DNA from 2 places in the Mesorhizobium sp. CNPSo 4689 genome. Region 2 is predicted to be linked to the other one. Evidence: predicted binding sites of a transcription regulator. Region 2 holds the regulator's gene; the other holds the start of a gene.
The links. Region 2 encodes LexA, which represses DNA repair genes until DNA is damaged. Its sites were predicted from a motif close to TGTTCNNNNTGTGTTCNG; they were not measured.
Positions count from the first base shown of each region.

Region 1: a site for LexA is predicted at 5,413-5,430, ahead of AC04SI_RS27240 (ImuA family protein). Genes of this name have one in related genera too.

Region 1 covers NZ_JBWLUZ010000032.1:36,418-43,832, forward strand. Annotated here, with positions in the region: gene AC04SI_RS27190 (hypothetical protein) at 1-73, opposite strand, end outside; gene AC04SI_RS27195 (hypothetical protein) at 136-324, opposite strand; gene AC04SI_RS27200 (helix-turn-helix transcriptional regulator) at 356-637, opposite strand; tRNA gene AC04SI_RS27205 (tRNA-Gly) at 975-1,049, opposite strand; gene AC04SI_RS27210 (prolyl-tRNA synthetase associated domain-containing protein) at 1,263-1,760, shown strand; gene trxA (thioredoxin) at 1,846-2,838, shown strand; gene AC04SI_RS27220 (LON peptidase substrate-binding domain-containing protein) at 3,020-3,691, shown strand; gene AC04SI_RS27225 (Trm112 family protein) at 3,865-4,107, shown strand; gene AC04SI_RS27230 (metallopeptidase family protein) at 4,154-4,576, opposite strand; gene AC04SI_RS27235 (LysE family translocator) at 4,711-5,343, shown strand; gene AC04SI_RS27240 (ImuA family protein) at 5,453-6,487, shown strand; gene AC04SI_RS27245 (DUF6504 family protein) at 6,429-7,415, shown strand, end outside.
Region 2 covers NZ_JBWLUZ010000025.1:12,408-19,822, reverse strand. Annotated here, with positions in the region: gene gltX (glutamate--tRNA ligase) at 1-512, opposite strand, end outside; partial or broken gene AC04SI_RS24585 (ComEC/Rec2 family competence protein) at 614-3,101, shown strand; gene lexA (transcriptional repressor LexA) at 3,095-3,835, opposite strand; gene kynU (kynureninase) at 4,293-5,540, shown strand; partial or broken gene AC04SI_RS24570 (alpha/beta hydrolase) at 5,570-6,389, shown strand; gene AC04SI_RS24565 (molybdopterin molybdotransferase MoeA) at 6,398-7,415, opposite strand, start outside.

The sequences.
Region 1 (7,415 bases), on a different contig from region 2:
ATGCCGGACTCAGTTCAGGCAGGGGCAGCGCAGCCGCAAGGTCGTCAAATTTGGTGTCGGTTCCAATCAGCATATGGTCGTAGCCGATTGTCGCTTGCCCGAACCATGGAAGGTCTACGTTTCGGCAATGGCCGCTCATGATGGACGGCCTTTGTGATCAGTTAGTCTAACGCGGCTTCGCTTCGGCGCTTTATTATCGGCCGACGGTTCGCCAACGTTGAGGACGGCCGGCTTGCCCGGCTTTTTCTGATCTTTCTTTCTTTCCAAAGCGCGAAGGTAAAGTTCGGTGAAAAAGGGCGGCAAGTTACGTCTTTTCTTGGGCAACAAGATTTCTCCACAGTTGTTGTGCGGGAAGCTACGAGCGCTCTGCCGAACGCCCGGCCTTTCTGTTTGCGTCAGAATGAGGCGGGCCGCTGTGATCTCTCAGAGAAGCAGAAGTTGAGCTACGCCGATTGGCGCTGAGCCAGGCCTCTATGTCCGCCGGGTCATACACAACCGTGCGGCCGAGCTTGATGTAGTGCGGTCCGCCACCAGTGAGGCGGAGTTTCGTGAGTGTCGAGGCGGACAACCCGGTAATTCGAGCGACGTGCTCGGTACGCAGCATGTGGCGGGTAAGTTGCGTTTGCGATGTCACCATCAGTGTTTCTCCATGACACCGAGGGATAGAAGTACCGATTTCAGATTGTTGGCAACAGCGCGGATAGGAGGATAGTCCTAAAAGAACCTATAACTTCGTCGCTGTAAGATTCACGATATGAATCAATGGCTTGAGTGCGAACATGAACTTTCGTAACAATTCGCAACATTTCGTGAGCTCTCGGCCTAAATCAGTGTCGCGAGTTTGCGGAGGCAAGACGCTGGACAGAATATTGTTCAAAAACAGACATGGTGGCGACATGGTGGCGACACGGGCGCCAAAGTAAAACGGCCGCCTCTCGGCAGCCGCTTTAAACGCTTGATTTCCTGAAGGAAACTGGAGCGGGTGAAGCGATTCGAACGCTCGACCCCAACCTTGGCAAGGTTGTGCTCTACCCCTGAGCTACACCCGCTCGCGCGGCTTTAGGGCCGCAAGCCGCGCCTATATGGCTGAAGAGCGCGGCGATTGCAACAGGGAAATGACGAGCTTTTTGGCCTAGCTCTCAAGTGCGACCGACTCCGTTTTGCGGTACCGAGGATTCGCCGGTCCGTTCCAGGACGGCCTTGCCGGGAGGGTACCATTGGCCGTAAACGGCATGGCCCTGCTGGAGATGAAGAGAAGACCTATGCCGAAGACCGAAGCCGAGCTTTTCACCTTTCTCGCCGACCTCGGCATCACTGTCTCGACGCGGCGGCACCCGCCGCTCTATACGGTCGCCGATTCGCAGGCGCTGCGCGGCGAGATCCCCGGCGGCCACACCAAGAACCTGTTCCTCAAGGACAAGAAGGACAATTTCTTCCTGGTCAGCGTCGGCGAGGAGGCTGTGGTCGACCTCAAGCAGATCCACCAGCTGATCGGCGCCGCCAGCCGGGTCTCCTTCGGCAAGCCTGAGATGCTGATGGAGCTTCTCGGCGTCACGCCGGGCGCGGTCACGGTTTTCGGACTGATCAACGACACCGAGCGGCGGGTCAAGGTGGTGCTCGACCAGGAGCTGATGGGGCATGATGTCATCAATGCCCATCCGATGACCAATGAGGCGACGACCTCGATAGCTGCCGCCGATCTCGTTAAATTCGTCGAGGCAACCGGACACGATGCTGTTATCTTGAAAGTCTCGGCATGATCGCCACATGGATGGCGAAAACTGATCTCTAGGAAGGACGTTGCGTCCCTCCGCTGGTGGGCGGCGCGACCGGAAGGGCGACGACATGAGCGACAACAATCCGTTCGGCGGCCAATTCGGCAGCAATGCCGGCCAGTATGCCACGACCGTGCAATATGGCGGCACTGAAGCAGAGCGCGCGAAAGCCGCGCTTGGCCAGGCGCCGGCGGACGTCATCAAGGATACGACGACGGCCGGCTTTGCCGTAGATGTCGTCCAGGAATCGCGCAGGCAGCCGGTTCTGGTCGATTTCTGGGCGCCCTGGTGCGGCCCGTGCAAGCAGCTGACGCCGCTGCTGGAAAAGGCGGTCAAAGCCGCCGGCGGTGCGGTCAAGCTGGTCAAGATGAACATCGACGAGCACCCCTCGGTCGCCGGCCAGCTCGGCATCCAGTCGATACCGGCAGTCATCGCCTTCAAGGACGGCCAGCCCGTGGACGGCTTCATGGGCGCCATTCCCGAGAGCCAGATCGGCGAGTTCATCAAGAAGATCGGCGGCAAGGCTGGCGGCGCCCCGCAAGTGGCCGAGGCGCTTGCCGCGGCTGCGGAAGCGCGCGAGGCCGGCGACATCCAGACCGCGGCCGATATTTATGATGCTGTGCTGGAGCAGGCGCCGGAGACGATCGAGGCGATCGCCGGGCTGGGGGAGCTTTTGTTCGAGGCCGGCGATGCGGAAGGCGCGGAAGCCATGCTGGCCCGCGCGCCGGAAGCCAAGAAGGATGCGCCGGCGCTTGCCGCGCTGCGCACCAAAATGGCGCTGGCCGCGCAGGCGGCCTCGCTCGGCAATCCGGCCGAGTTCGAACGGCGCCTGGCCGCCAATCCGGACGATCATCAGGCACGGTTCGACCTCGCCATGATCCAGAACGCCAAGGGCGAGCGCACGCAGGCGGCCGACAATCTTTTGGCGATCATCAAGGCCGACCGGACCTGGAACGACGACGGCGCCAAGGCGCAGCTGCTGAAATTCTTCGAAGCCTGGGGCATGACCGACGAGGCGACGCTCGCGGCGCGGCGCAAACTGTCGTCGCTGCTGTTTTCCTGAGGCGCTTTGCCAGCTGTTTTTGCCTGGTGGGCTTGCGGCCGGCGGCCGGCGCGCCAGATTAGAGCAATTCCAGGAAAAGTGCGTAGCGGTTTTCCGTCCGGAATTGCGTGGATAGAGCGGTTCTGCGTTTCCGTGAAACGGTGAACCGCTCTGGGACTGCCGAGGCGAAGGGAGGACTGACGTGCAGGTGGGAAATGCGCACTACCGGCGTGGCGCGGATCTGCCGTCGACGATCCCCGTGTTTCCGCTTGCCGGTGCGCTGCTTCTGCCCGGTGGCCGTATGCCGCTCAACATCTTCGAACCGCGCTATCTGCAGATGGTGGACGAGGCGATCGCCGGATCGCGGCTGATCGGCATCATCCAGCCCAGTCTCGATGGCGCCTTGCGCGACGACGGCGAGCCGGAGCTGTGCAATGTCGGCTGCGCCGGGCGCATCATCTCGCTGGCCGAGAGTGGCGATGGCCGCTACCTGATCTCGCTGCAGGGCGTGTGCCGCTTCCGCATTGCGCATGAAACCGCCGCCAAGACGCCGTTTCGCCAGTGCCGGATCACCCCCTTTCTGACTGATCTCGACGAGGACAAGGTCGGGGGCGAGGTCGACAGGCCGTCGCTGCTCAAGGCGTTTCGCGCCTATCTGCAGGCCAATGATCTGGAGGCCGACTGGGAAAGCGTCAGCCGCGCCGAAAACGCCATGCTGGTCAACGCGCTGTCGATGATGGCGCCCTACGGACCGGCGGAAAAACAGGCGCTGCTCGAGGCGGCGGATTTGAAGACGCGCGCCGAAACGCTGATCGCCATCACCGAGATGGCGCTGGCGCGCGAGAACGAGGACTTTGGCTCCAGTCTTCAGTAGGATGTGCAGATATTCAGGTGATGCCGGCCTGCAAACGGCGGCTTCCTGCGCTTCCGGTGCTCACGTACTTTAGGTACGCTCCGCTCCGGTTCTCGGAAGCCACCATTTTCGACTCGGCCTGACCTGAATCTCAACACATCCTGGGGTCTGCAACTCGCTGGGAAGGGGACACGATGGTGGCGGAAGGGCGTGAGGAAAAGAAGGTCGATCCGAAGCTGCTGGAGCTGCTGGCCTGCCCGCTGACCAAGGGGCCGCTGGCTTGGGATCCGGAGCGCGGCGAATTGATCTCCAGGGTGGCAAAGCTCGCCTATCCGGTTCGCGACGGCATCCCGATCATGCTGCCCTCGGAGGCGCGGACGATTTCCGCCGATGATGTGCTGCCGCCCGCGCCGCCGCGCCTGAGCGGCCCGTCCTGAGCCGCACAGGGTGGAAGCCAGCGAATGTCGACAAGGATGCGGGGCTTTATTCGGCCGCCTCTTCGATTCGCTCCATATCGTCGTCCGACAGGCCGAAATGGTGGCCGATCTCGTGGATCAGCACATGGGTGACGATGTCGCCCAGCGTCTCCTCGTTTTCCGCCCAGTAGTCGAGGATGGCGCGGCGGTAGAGCGTGATGCGGTTCGGGCCCTCGCCGGTCTGCGGGTTCCAGCGCTCGGCGATGCCGCGGCCCTCGAACAGGCCGAGCAGGTCGAACGGCGTCTCCAGCGACAGATCGTCCATGATCTCGTCGGTCGGGAAGTCGGCGATCTGGATGACGATCTCGCCGGTCAGCTTGCGGAATTCCTCCGGCAGATGGGCGTAGGCCTCCAGCGCCAGGAACTCCATCTCCTCCATCGACGGCGAAAGCTGGTCGTGCCAGGTGCGGGTCTTGTAGATGCGGGCCATGCTTTGTCCTTTGATCCCGGCATATAGGCTTTCACGCCGGTCCAGGCAAATGAGCGGCAATTCGTATTTCAGATCCTTTGCTACCGCCGGGGAATCGCGTACGGGTCGGTTCCGGCCATGGATCAGGAGCTCTCATGCCGGACCTTTCCACACTCGGACTTTTCGCCATTGCCTGCCTCGCTTTGACCGCGACGCCGGGGCCGGACATGCTGTTGATCGCATCCCGCAGCGCCAGCCAGGGGCGCGCGGCGGGCCTGGCAACCTATATCGGCATCGCCGCCGGGACATACTGCCATGCGCTGGCCGCCGCCTTCGGCCTGTCGCAGCTGTTCCTTGCTGCTCCCATCGCTTACGACATCGTGCGTTATGTCGGCGCGGCCTACCTCGCCTATCTCGCCTGGAAAGCGTTCCGTGCCGACGGCACGGCGCTGACACCGGTCGCCGGCCTGCCGCGCTACTCGCAAACCCGCATCTTCCGGCAGGGATTGCTGACCAATTTGCTCAATCCGAAGGTGGCGCTGTTCGTGCTGGCGCTTTTTCCGCAGTTCGTGCAGCCGCAGGCGGGTTCGGTGGCTGCGCAGATCCTGGTGCTGGCGACCGTCCTCAATCTGATCGGGCTGATGGTCAATGGCCTGGTCATCCTGACCGCGAGCCGGATCGGTGCGGCACTGTCCAAGCGCACGCGGTTTCAGCGGGCGCCTCAGATCCTGCTGGGAACCGTCTTTGCCGGGCTTGCGGCCCGGCTGGCCTTCGGCGGCCAACGCTAAGCGCGCAATCGCAGAGGAATAAATTCCCCATGACTCTGCTTGACTCTTTTAGCGCCCTCTGGAATCTATAGGAACATAACAGGAACAATGCTGCTGAAAGTTGACCGTCATGGCGATGACCGCCGTGGCGCGGGAGACCGTTTTTTCCCTGCGCCGCCAGATCGCAAAGATCGAGGGAACGCTGCCCGAACGCCTGGCGGCGCCGGCCGGCGCGCAGCCTGGCGCATGCGCTGACACCGATGTCAGCGCCGGTATCGCGCCCGAACGCACGCCCGCACTCACAATTCTCCGACGCGGCGTTGCCGCAGCTTTGCCGGATGCGTTCCTGCGTACCCGTGTCGAGCGTCTCGATACAGCGCTCAGCGGCGGCCTGCCGAAGGCGGCACTGAGCGAAATTCATGGGCTGGAAACCCGCGACGCCGGGGCTGTCGCCGGCTTTGCCCTGTCGCTCACCAGCCTGATCCTCTGGCAAGAGCCGCATTTGCCGGTTCTTTGGATCGGCACATCGGAGATTTTTCGCGAGGCCGGCTTTCCCTATGCCAGGGGGCTGCATGGCCTGTTCGGCATCGAACCGGAACAGCTTCTGTTCTCCGAGGCGCCAAAACTCGTCGATGCGCTGTGGATCGCCGAGGAGGCCGCCCGGATGACGGCGCTGGCCGCCGTCATCCTCGAAATCCGCGGCAGCCCGCAGCGGCTCGATCTCACCGCGACAAGGCGTCTGCACGCGCGGGCGCAAAACGCCGGCCGGCCGGTCTTCCTGCTGCGCCAGGCCGGCGAGGCAGAACCCACCGCCGCACCCGTGCGCCTCATCGTGTCGGCCGCACCCTCGGCCAGCCGCGACACCATCGCCGGTCCGCTTGCCGGCTCGATCGGCCGCCCCGCCTTCGCCGTCAGCATCGGCAAGAGCCGCACCGCTCTGCCCGGACAATTCACACTGGAGTGGAACCCCGATGAACACGCTTTTGAGGAAAGAGAACGGGCAACGAATCCTGTCGCTGTGGTTCCCGCATCTGGCCGCCGAACGCATCCTGCGCCAGCGTCTGGGGCGGTCCTGGCGTTCCCGGCCGTCGGATCATTTGCCGCTGGTGATCAGCCATCGCGACCGCAACGCCCAGCGCATATCAGCCCTCGACGAGCGGGCTGAGGCGCTGCGCCTGAAGCGCGGCATGGGCATCGCCGATGCGCGCGCCATGCATCCCTCGATCGACATCGTCGAAGCCGATCCGGAGGCCGACCGCCGCCTGCTCGAAGGCCTCGCCGACTGGTGCGACCGCTACACGCCGCTGGTGGCGATCGACGGCGCCGACGGCCTGTTTCTCGACGTCACCGGCTGCACCCATCTGTTCGGCGGCGAACGCACGATGCTGGACGAGATTCTCACGCGCTTTTTCCATCAGGGTTTTGACGTCCGCGCCGGGCTGGCCGCGACGCCCGGTGCCGCCTGGGCGGCGGCGCGCTTTTGCGGCGACCGCATCGTTGCTGGCGGCGAGGAGGAAGAGCTTCTCGCACCCCTGCCGCTGGCAGCACTTCGCATCGAACCCGAGATCCGCGCCAGCCTGGAAAGCGTCGGCCTGCGCACGGCGGGCGCGGTGATGGCGGCCCCGCGCGCGCCGCTTGCCCGCCGCTTCGGCGCCACGCTGCTGTTGCGCCTCGACCAGGCGCTTGGCCGCCTCGACGAGGCGGTGTCGCCGCGCCTGCCGGTGGCGCCGCTGTCGGTCGAACGCCACCTCTCCGAACCCGTCATGCTGACCGCCGATATAGAACGGCTGGTGGGCCTCTTGGCGCGGGCGCTGAAGAGCGATCTCGAACGCCGTGGCGAGGGCGCCAGGATGCTGGCGCTGCTGCTGTTCCGCGTCGACGGCGCCGTCAGCCGCATTGCTGTCGGCACCTCGCGTCCCCTGCGCGAGCCCGTGCTGATCCAAAAACTGTTCCACGAAAGGCTTGCCGCGCTGGAGCAGGACATCGATGCCGGTTACGGCTTCGACCTGGTGCGCCTCTCGGTGCTGTCGGCCGCCGCCTTCGACATGCAGCAGGCCGACCTTGCCGGCGAGGCGCAGGATAGCGACGCCGAC
Region 2 (7,415 bases):
TCGAGATCCTTGTTGGGGAAGCGCACCTCGCCCTGCACGCGGTCGTGCACCACCGTCTCACCCTCGGTCGGCGCCTTGATGCGGATCGCGCCCTTGACGCCTGCAGGCGCCTCCGACGGATCGCGGTCGCGCCAGCGGCCGTCATAGCGGGGCGGCAGGCCCTTGGCACGTGCGGCCTCGCGCATCGCCTCCAGCTCGGCCGGCGTCGCGTAGCAGTAATAGGCCTTGCCGATGCGCACCAGCTCCTCAGCCACCTCGCGATGGCGCGGCGCGCGCTCGAACTGCGATACCGGCTCGCCATCCCAGCTGAGGCCAAGCCAGGACAGCCCGTCGAGGATGGCCGTGGTGGCGGCGGCGGTGGAGCGTTCGCGGTCCGTATCCTCGATGCGCAGCAGCATCGTGCCGGCGGTGTGTTTTGCATAGAGCCAGTTGAACAGCGCCGTGCGCGCGCCTCCAATGTGCAAATAGCCTGTCGGCGAGGGGGCAAAGCGGGTGACGACCTTGTCGGACATGGAACTCTCGGAAAGCGCAGAAAGCGGATGTGATTGCGCGGACTTTCGCGCGTTGCGCGTTCATGTAGCATAGGAGGTCTGGGGCGCAAGGGGCAGACCCGATGGCTGGACGAGGCCGGGGTGCGGAGGAGGGCGAGGGCGCGACGAGCAGCGTCAGCGAGCGGGCCCTGTTTGCCGATGTTCCGTACGCCGAGCCGGCGCTGGTTCTGTCGCCAGCGCCGCAATCCGGCATTGAGCTTTTGCAGCCCGGCAATCGCGTACCGGCGCCTATCCCCACGAAAGCACCGGTCAGGCGGATCCACGCATCACTCCGCCGCCTTTCTGGTCCCGCAATCCGCCGAAGCATCGCTGCGGCAGCCGGCACGGAGCTTGACCGCGGCATAGGCTTCCTGCTGGTGCCGGTGTTTCTGGCATGCGGGGTGATCCTTTATTTCTCGCTGGCGACGGAACCCGATTTCTACAGGCCCGTCGCCGTGGTCACCTTGATGGCGGCCTGCGCGGTGGTCTCGCGGTCATGGCAGAAGACGCATTTGTGCTTCATGGCGGCGCTGCTCTGCGCACTCGGCCTGCTCGCCGCCAAGGTCGAAACCTGGCGTGCCGGAACGCAAATGCTCGGCTCCGAGATCCAGACGCGGCTGACCGGGCGGCTCGCCAGTCTGGAGGAAATGGAAAACGGCCGCGTCAGGCTGACCATCGACGTGATTTCGACCGCCCACCCAAAGCTGCGCTACGCGCCGGAGCGGGTCAGGCTTTCGGCGCGGAAAGTTCCTCCGGATATGACGGCCGGTTCCCTGATCACCGGCTATGCCCGGCTGCTTCCGCCGACCGGACCGGTGCGGCCGGACAGCTACGACTTTTCCTTCGACAGCTATCTTTCTGGCATCGGAGCTAGCGGCTTTTTCCTCGGCAATCCGAAGACTGTTGCCTCCAAAACTGGCGCCGGCGAAGACGCGCCATCCACGACGCGCCTGGCGTCCGCGATCGAGAACGCCCGGGAGAACATCGCAGACCACATTCGCGGTCAGATTGGCGGCCCCAAAGGTGAGATTGCCGCGGCACTGATGGTCGGCGTACGCGCCGGCATCCCGGATGAGATCAACGAAGCGATGCGGCGCACCGGCATCTACCACATCATCTCGATTTCCGGCCTGCACATGGCGCTTGTCGCCGGCACCATCATGGGGCTGCTGCGCGGCGCCTTCGCCCTGTTTCCCGATTTCGCTTCGCGCCGGCCGGTGAAGAAATATGCGGCCGCCGCAGCGCTCTTTTCCATCGCCGCCTACCTCGTCTTTTCCGGCATCGTCGTCGCCGCCGAACGCAGCTTCATCATGCTGGCGGTGATGCTGGTCGCCGTGCTGTTCGACCGCGCGCGGCGCTGACCATGCGTAACCTGGCGATCTCGGCCATCGCCGTCATCCTGGTGTCGCCGCACGAAGTGGTCGGCCCGAGCTTCCAGATGTCGTTTGCGGCAACCGCGGCCCTTGTCGGCGCCTATGCCGGCTGGTCGGACTACCGCGCCGGCAGGGCGACATCGCCGCCGCCAAGGCGATCGCCGCTCGCCTTCGTCACGCGAAAATTCCTGCTCGGCATGGGCGGTCTCGCCATGACCTCCATCATCGCTGGCGGTGCGACAGCGCTCTTCGCCATCTGGCATTTTCAGCGCGTGTCGCCGCTCAGCCTGTTTGCCAACCTGGCCGTCATGCCGATTGTCTCGGTCGTCATGCTGTTGGCCGTAATCAGCGCGCTGCTGATGCCTTTCGGGCTCGATTGGCCCTCCCTCTATCTGATGGGCAAAGGGCTGACGGCGATGATCGCGATCTCGGAATGGATTTCCGAGCGCTCGCCGGTCGATGCCGTCGGGTTGATCTCCATTCAGTCGGTGCTGCTGGTGACCATCGCGCTGGTCATCGCCACCATGGCGACGACATGGCTCAGGCTGGCAGCCGTTCCATTCGCGCTCGCCGGCCTGCTGACGGTCTCCGACACCCGCACGCCGGATGTCCTGATCTCGGAGGATGCGCATCTGGTGGTCATGCCGATCGGCGGGGGGGACTCGCCATCAACCGGGTGCGATCGAACGAGTTCACCACCGACAACTGGAAACGGGCACTGAAAGCCGAAACCATTGTCGTACCGGAGACCTTCGAGAAGGGAGACGCGCGGTTCGACATGGATCCGGCCGACCTGCCGCCGGGCTCGCCCTTCTACTGCAGCGCCGGTCTGTGCCTCGCACGGCATCCGTCCGGCGCCATCATCGCGTATGCAGAAGACCGCAAGGACGCGTGGAGAGCGTGTGCTTTCGCGACCCTGATCATCGTCAACGACGCCACCGCCTACGACCCTTGCCGCAATCCGCTTGTCCTTGTCGTCAAGAAACGGCAGCTTGCCCGCTTGGGCAGCGCCGCCGTCTTCTTCGACCAGCAATCGGCAATCGCGCCAGCGGAGATAGACTTCGCGATCGAGCAGCCGTACCGGCCCTGGCACGAGCAGCGCAGATTTTCGCGCGAGGCGAGGGGCCTGCCGTCTTACAAGAGACCCGAAAGGCAGGCCAGCAAACCGCCGCCAAAACAATCACCGCCGCCTCAGTAGCGCCGGATCAAGCCAACCAACTTGCCCTGCACCTTGACCCGGTCGGGCCCGAAGATGCGGGTTTCATAGGCCGGGTTTGCGGCTTCCAGCGCGATCGAAGCGCCCTTGCGGCGGAAGCGCTTCAGCGTCGCTTCCTCCTCGTCGACCAGTGCCACGACGATCTCGCCCGGGCTCGCCGTATCGGCATTGCGGATGATGACCGTATCGCCGTCGAAAATCCCGGCCTCGATCATCGAATCGCCCTTGACCTCCAGCGCGTAGTGCTCGCCGCCCATGATCATGTCCGGCGGCACCGAGATCGAGTGCGTCTGATGCTGGATGGCGTCGATCGGCACACCGGCCGCGATCCGGCCCATCACCGGGATGGACACTGCCGCGACCGCATCGTCGTCGTTGCCCGCCTGGGGCGTGCGCGACGATGCCATCGGCTTGATCTGCCGCCCGAGACCGCCCTGCCCAAGACTGCCCTGAATGACGCTCGGCGAGAACTTTTTCGCCGCATTGAGGCCGGGAGCGATCGAATCGGGTAGGCGCAGCACTTCGAGAGCGCGCGCCCGGTTGGGTAGCCGACGAATGAAACCGCGCTCCTCCAGCGCCGTGATCAGCCGGTGGATGCCCGACTTCGAGGCAAGGTCGAGCGCCTCCTTCATCTCGTCGAAGGATGGTGGAATACCACTTTCCTTCAGCCGCTCATGGATGAACATCAGCAGTTCATGTTGTTTGCGTGTCAGCATCGCGGCCCCCAACGGAATCAGAAAAACAAAACCAGAACAAACACTATCTGTTCCATTTGTGTTCCGCAACCGTTTAAAGTTTAATGAATGGCTTAAGGTGCCCGAAACGATGTTGTGGTCGACAGAGAATGTCAAACTCCCTCAGAGTCCGGCTTCATCGCATTGATTTTGTTTTCTTTTATGGCCTCAGCCCGACTTGGAAGGCTCCAGTACCGGCAATCATTTGGCGCAGACATTCCCGGGTCGGGCTGTGTTCGACCATCCAGCCCGCTCGATGCACCGTGAACGAAACGAACTCAAAATGCCAACTTTGAGCAAAGGTCGAGGGGTTGTCGTTGGGCCGACAAGTCATCAAGGCAGGTTCTTGCAGTGCGATGGCGAGTGATGAGAGAAAGTACCGATCGGCCTGTGTGTCGTCATTGCGTGCCGGTGTCCTGCAGAGGGGAGCAGACATATCATGACCGCAGTTCCTGATCTTGCGGCCGTCGAGGCGATGGACGCCGCGGATCCACTGCGCTCGCTGCGCGACCGCTTCATCCTGCCCAAAGGGGTGATCTATCTCGACGGCAATTCGCTGGGCGCTGCCTCGCATGCCGCTTTCGACGCGCTGCGCAAGGCGGCGACCGAAGAATGGGCGCAGGACCTCATCCGCGCATGGAACACGGCCGGCTGGTTCGACATGCCGCTCGAACTCGGCGACCAGCTGGGGCGCCTGATCGGCGCAGCGTCCGGCCAAACGGTGGTCTGCGACACCACCTCGATCAACATCTACAAGGTTCTGCACGCCGCAATGGCCATGCGGCCGGATCGGCCCGTCATCGTCGCCGAAGGCGACAGCTTTCCGACCGACCTCTACATGGCTGAAGGCGTGGCCTCGACCCGAAAGAACACCGTTCTCCGCCTCGCTGGCGTCGACGCGCCGACGATCGAGGAGCTGATCGACGAAAATGTCGCCGTGGTGCTGGTCAACCACGTCAACTACAAGTCAGGCGAACTGCGAGACATGACCGCGCTGACGCGCATCGCCCATGACGCGGGGGCGCTGATCGTCTGGGATCTCTGCCACACCGCGGGCGCCATGCCGGTCGAACTGGATAAGGCCAATGCCGACTTCGCGGTCGGCTGCACTTACAAATATCTGAACGGCGGTCCGGGTTCTCCGGCCTTCATCTACGCGGCCGAGCGCCATCATGCCGATGTGCAGCAGCCGCTCAGCGGATGGTGGAGCCACGCACGGCCCTTCGCTTTCGAGCAATCCTACGCAGCCGGCACCGGCATCCGCCGTTTTCTGTGCGGCACACAGCCGGTCCTGTCGATGCGCACGCTGAAGGGCGCACTCGCCATCTGGGACGATGTCGACATGGCGGCCGTGAGAAAGAAGAGCATCGCCCAGGCCGATCTGTTCATCGAACTCGTCGAGGCAAAATGCGGTGCCTACGGTCTCACGCTCGAAAGCACCCGTGACAGCGCCAGGCGCGGCAGCCAGATTTCATTCATGCACGAGCACGGCTACCAGATCATGCGGGCGCTTATCGAACGTGGCGTGATCGGCGATTTCCGGGCGCCGTCGACCATACGCTTTGGCTTCACCCCGCTCTATGTCGGCTACGCCGATGTGTGGCACGCTGTCGAAGTTCTGGCAGACATCCTGCGCAGCGGCGCCTGGAAGGACGCACGTTTCGCTGTCAAGACAGCGGTCACCTGAGCGGCAAGGAGAGCAGGGGGAGGGCATAGGTGCTCGAACATCGTATTTCCGACTGGAACAACGCCTATACGAACGGCGCCAACATCGCTGGCGGCGATCGCTGGCCGGCCGCTTGGGTCGAGCCCGCGCGGGCCTTTCGCGACGCTCTTTCGGCCGAGGGCAGGGCGCGGCTCGACATCGTCTACGGCGATAGACCGCGCAACCGGCTCGATCTTTTCCTGCCGGGCACCTCACCCAACGGGCTCGTTGTGTTCGTGCACGGCGGCTATTGGAAAGCGTTCGACAAGAGTTTCTGGTCGCATCTTGCCGCTGGGCCGATAGGCCAAGGCGATGCCTTCCTACACGCCATGTCCCGAGATACGCATCGCCGGCATCGTCAGGGAGGTCGGCGCGGCGATCGGCAAGGCGGCGGCGCTGGTCGACGGGCCGCTGATGCTGATCGGACATTCCGCCGGCGGCCATCTCGCCAGCCGGATGGCGAGCGCAACCACGCCTCTGTCGCCCGGAGTGACGGGGCGCATACGCCATGTCGTGTCGATCTCGGGTGTGCACGACCTGCGCCCGCTCATGCGCACCGCCATGAACGAGACGCTGGCGATCGACGATGCCGAAGCGCTGACCGAAAGCCCGGCCCTTCTGCGCCCGATGGACAATGCACGCCTGACCTGCTGGGTCGGCGGTGGCGAGCGCGCCGAGTTCCTGCGTCAGAGCGCTCTGCTGGCCAACATCTGGACCGGCCTCGGCGCTGCGACCAGCTCGGTGGTCGAGCCGGACCGGCACCATTTCAGCATCATCGACGGTCTTGCAGACCCGGAGCATCCGCTGACCCGGACGCTGATCGCGGAATAGGAACGGGTTCAGCGCAGCATCAGCACGCTGCAGGTGGCACCCGCTGCAGCGGCAGGCGCAAACGGCTCGCGCACGATCAGCCCGTTGGCGTCGGCGAGCATTCTCAGCATCGAGGAATCCTGGATGCCGAAGGGCGTCGCCACCAGCGCGCCGGCCTCTTCCCGAACCACCGCGCGCACATAGTCTTGCCTGAGATCGTTGGCCGGCATCGCGGTCCCGAGGCGGGCCGCGCGTATGTCCTGCTGGAAGCGGCGGCCGCCGAGCCGCGCCAGAAGCGGCTTCAGGAACAGTTGCGAGCAGACGAGGCTGGCGACTGGATTGCCGGGCAAGCCGATGCAGCATATCTCCCCGAGCCGGCCGAACATCAGCGGCTTGCCCGGGCGCATGGCGATCTTCCAGAAGTCGAGCGTCATGCCTTCGCCGGTCAGCACGTCGTGGATCAGGTCGTGGTCGCCGACCGAGGCGCCGCCGAGCGTAACGATGACATCGGCGCCGTGCTCGACCGCCTGCCGCACCAGCGCGGCAATTGCCTCCTTGCGATCGGCGGCAATGCCGAGGTCGAGCGCGCGCGCCCCTACAGACTGCGCGGCGGCGGCGACACCATAGGCATTGGACGAGATGATCTGGTCTGGGCCGAGCGCGCTGCCCGGCGGCAGGAGTTCGTCGCCGGTGGCGATGATGGCGACAAGCGGCCTTTTGACCACGGTCACTTCTGGATGGTTGGCAGAGGCCGCCAGGGAGAGTGCCGCCGGATCGAGCAGGCGCCCCTTTTCGAGCAGCACGTCGCCCCTGGTGAAGTCGAGACCGACGCGGCGGATGTTGCGTCCTTCGGCTGTCGATTCCGTCACCTCGATGGCGCCACCACCGAGATCCCTGACATTCTCCTGGATGACGATGGTGTCGGCGCCTTCGGGCAGTGGCGCGCCGGTGAAAATACGCACCGCATGACCCTTGTGGACAGCACCGTCGAAGCCGCGCCCGGCCGGCGCCATGCCGATCACCGAAAGCCGCGCCGGGACTGAGGCG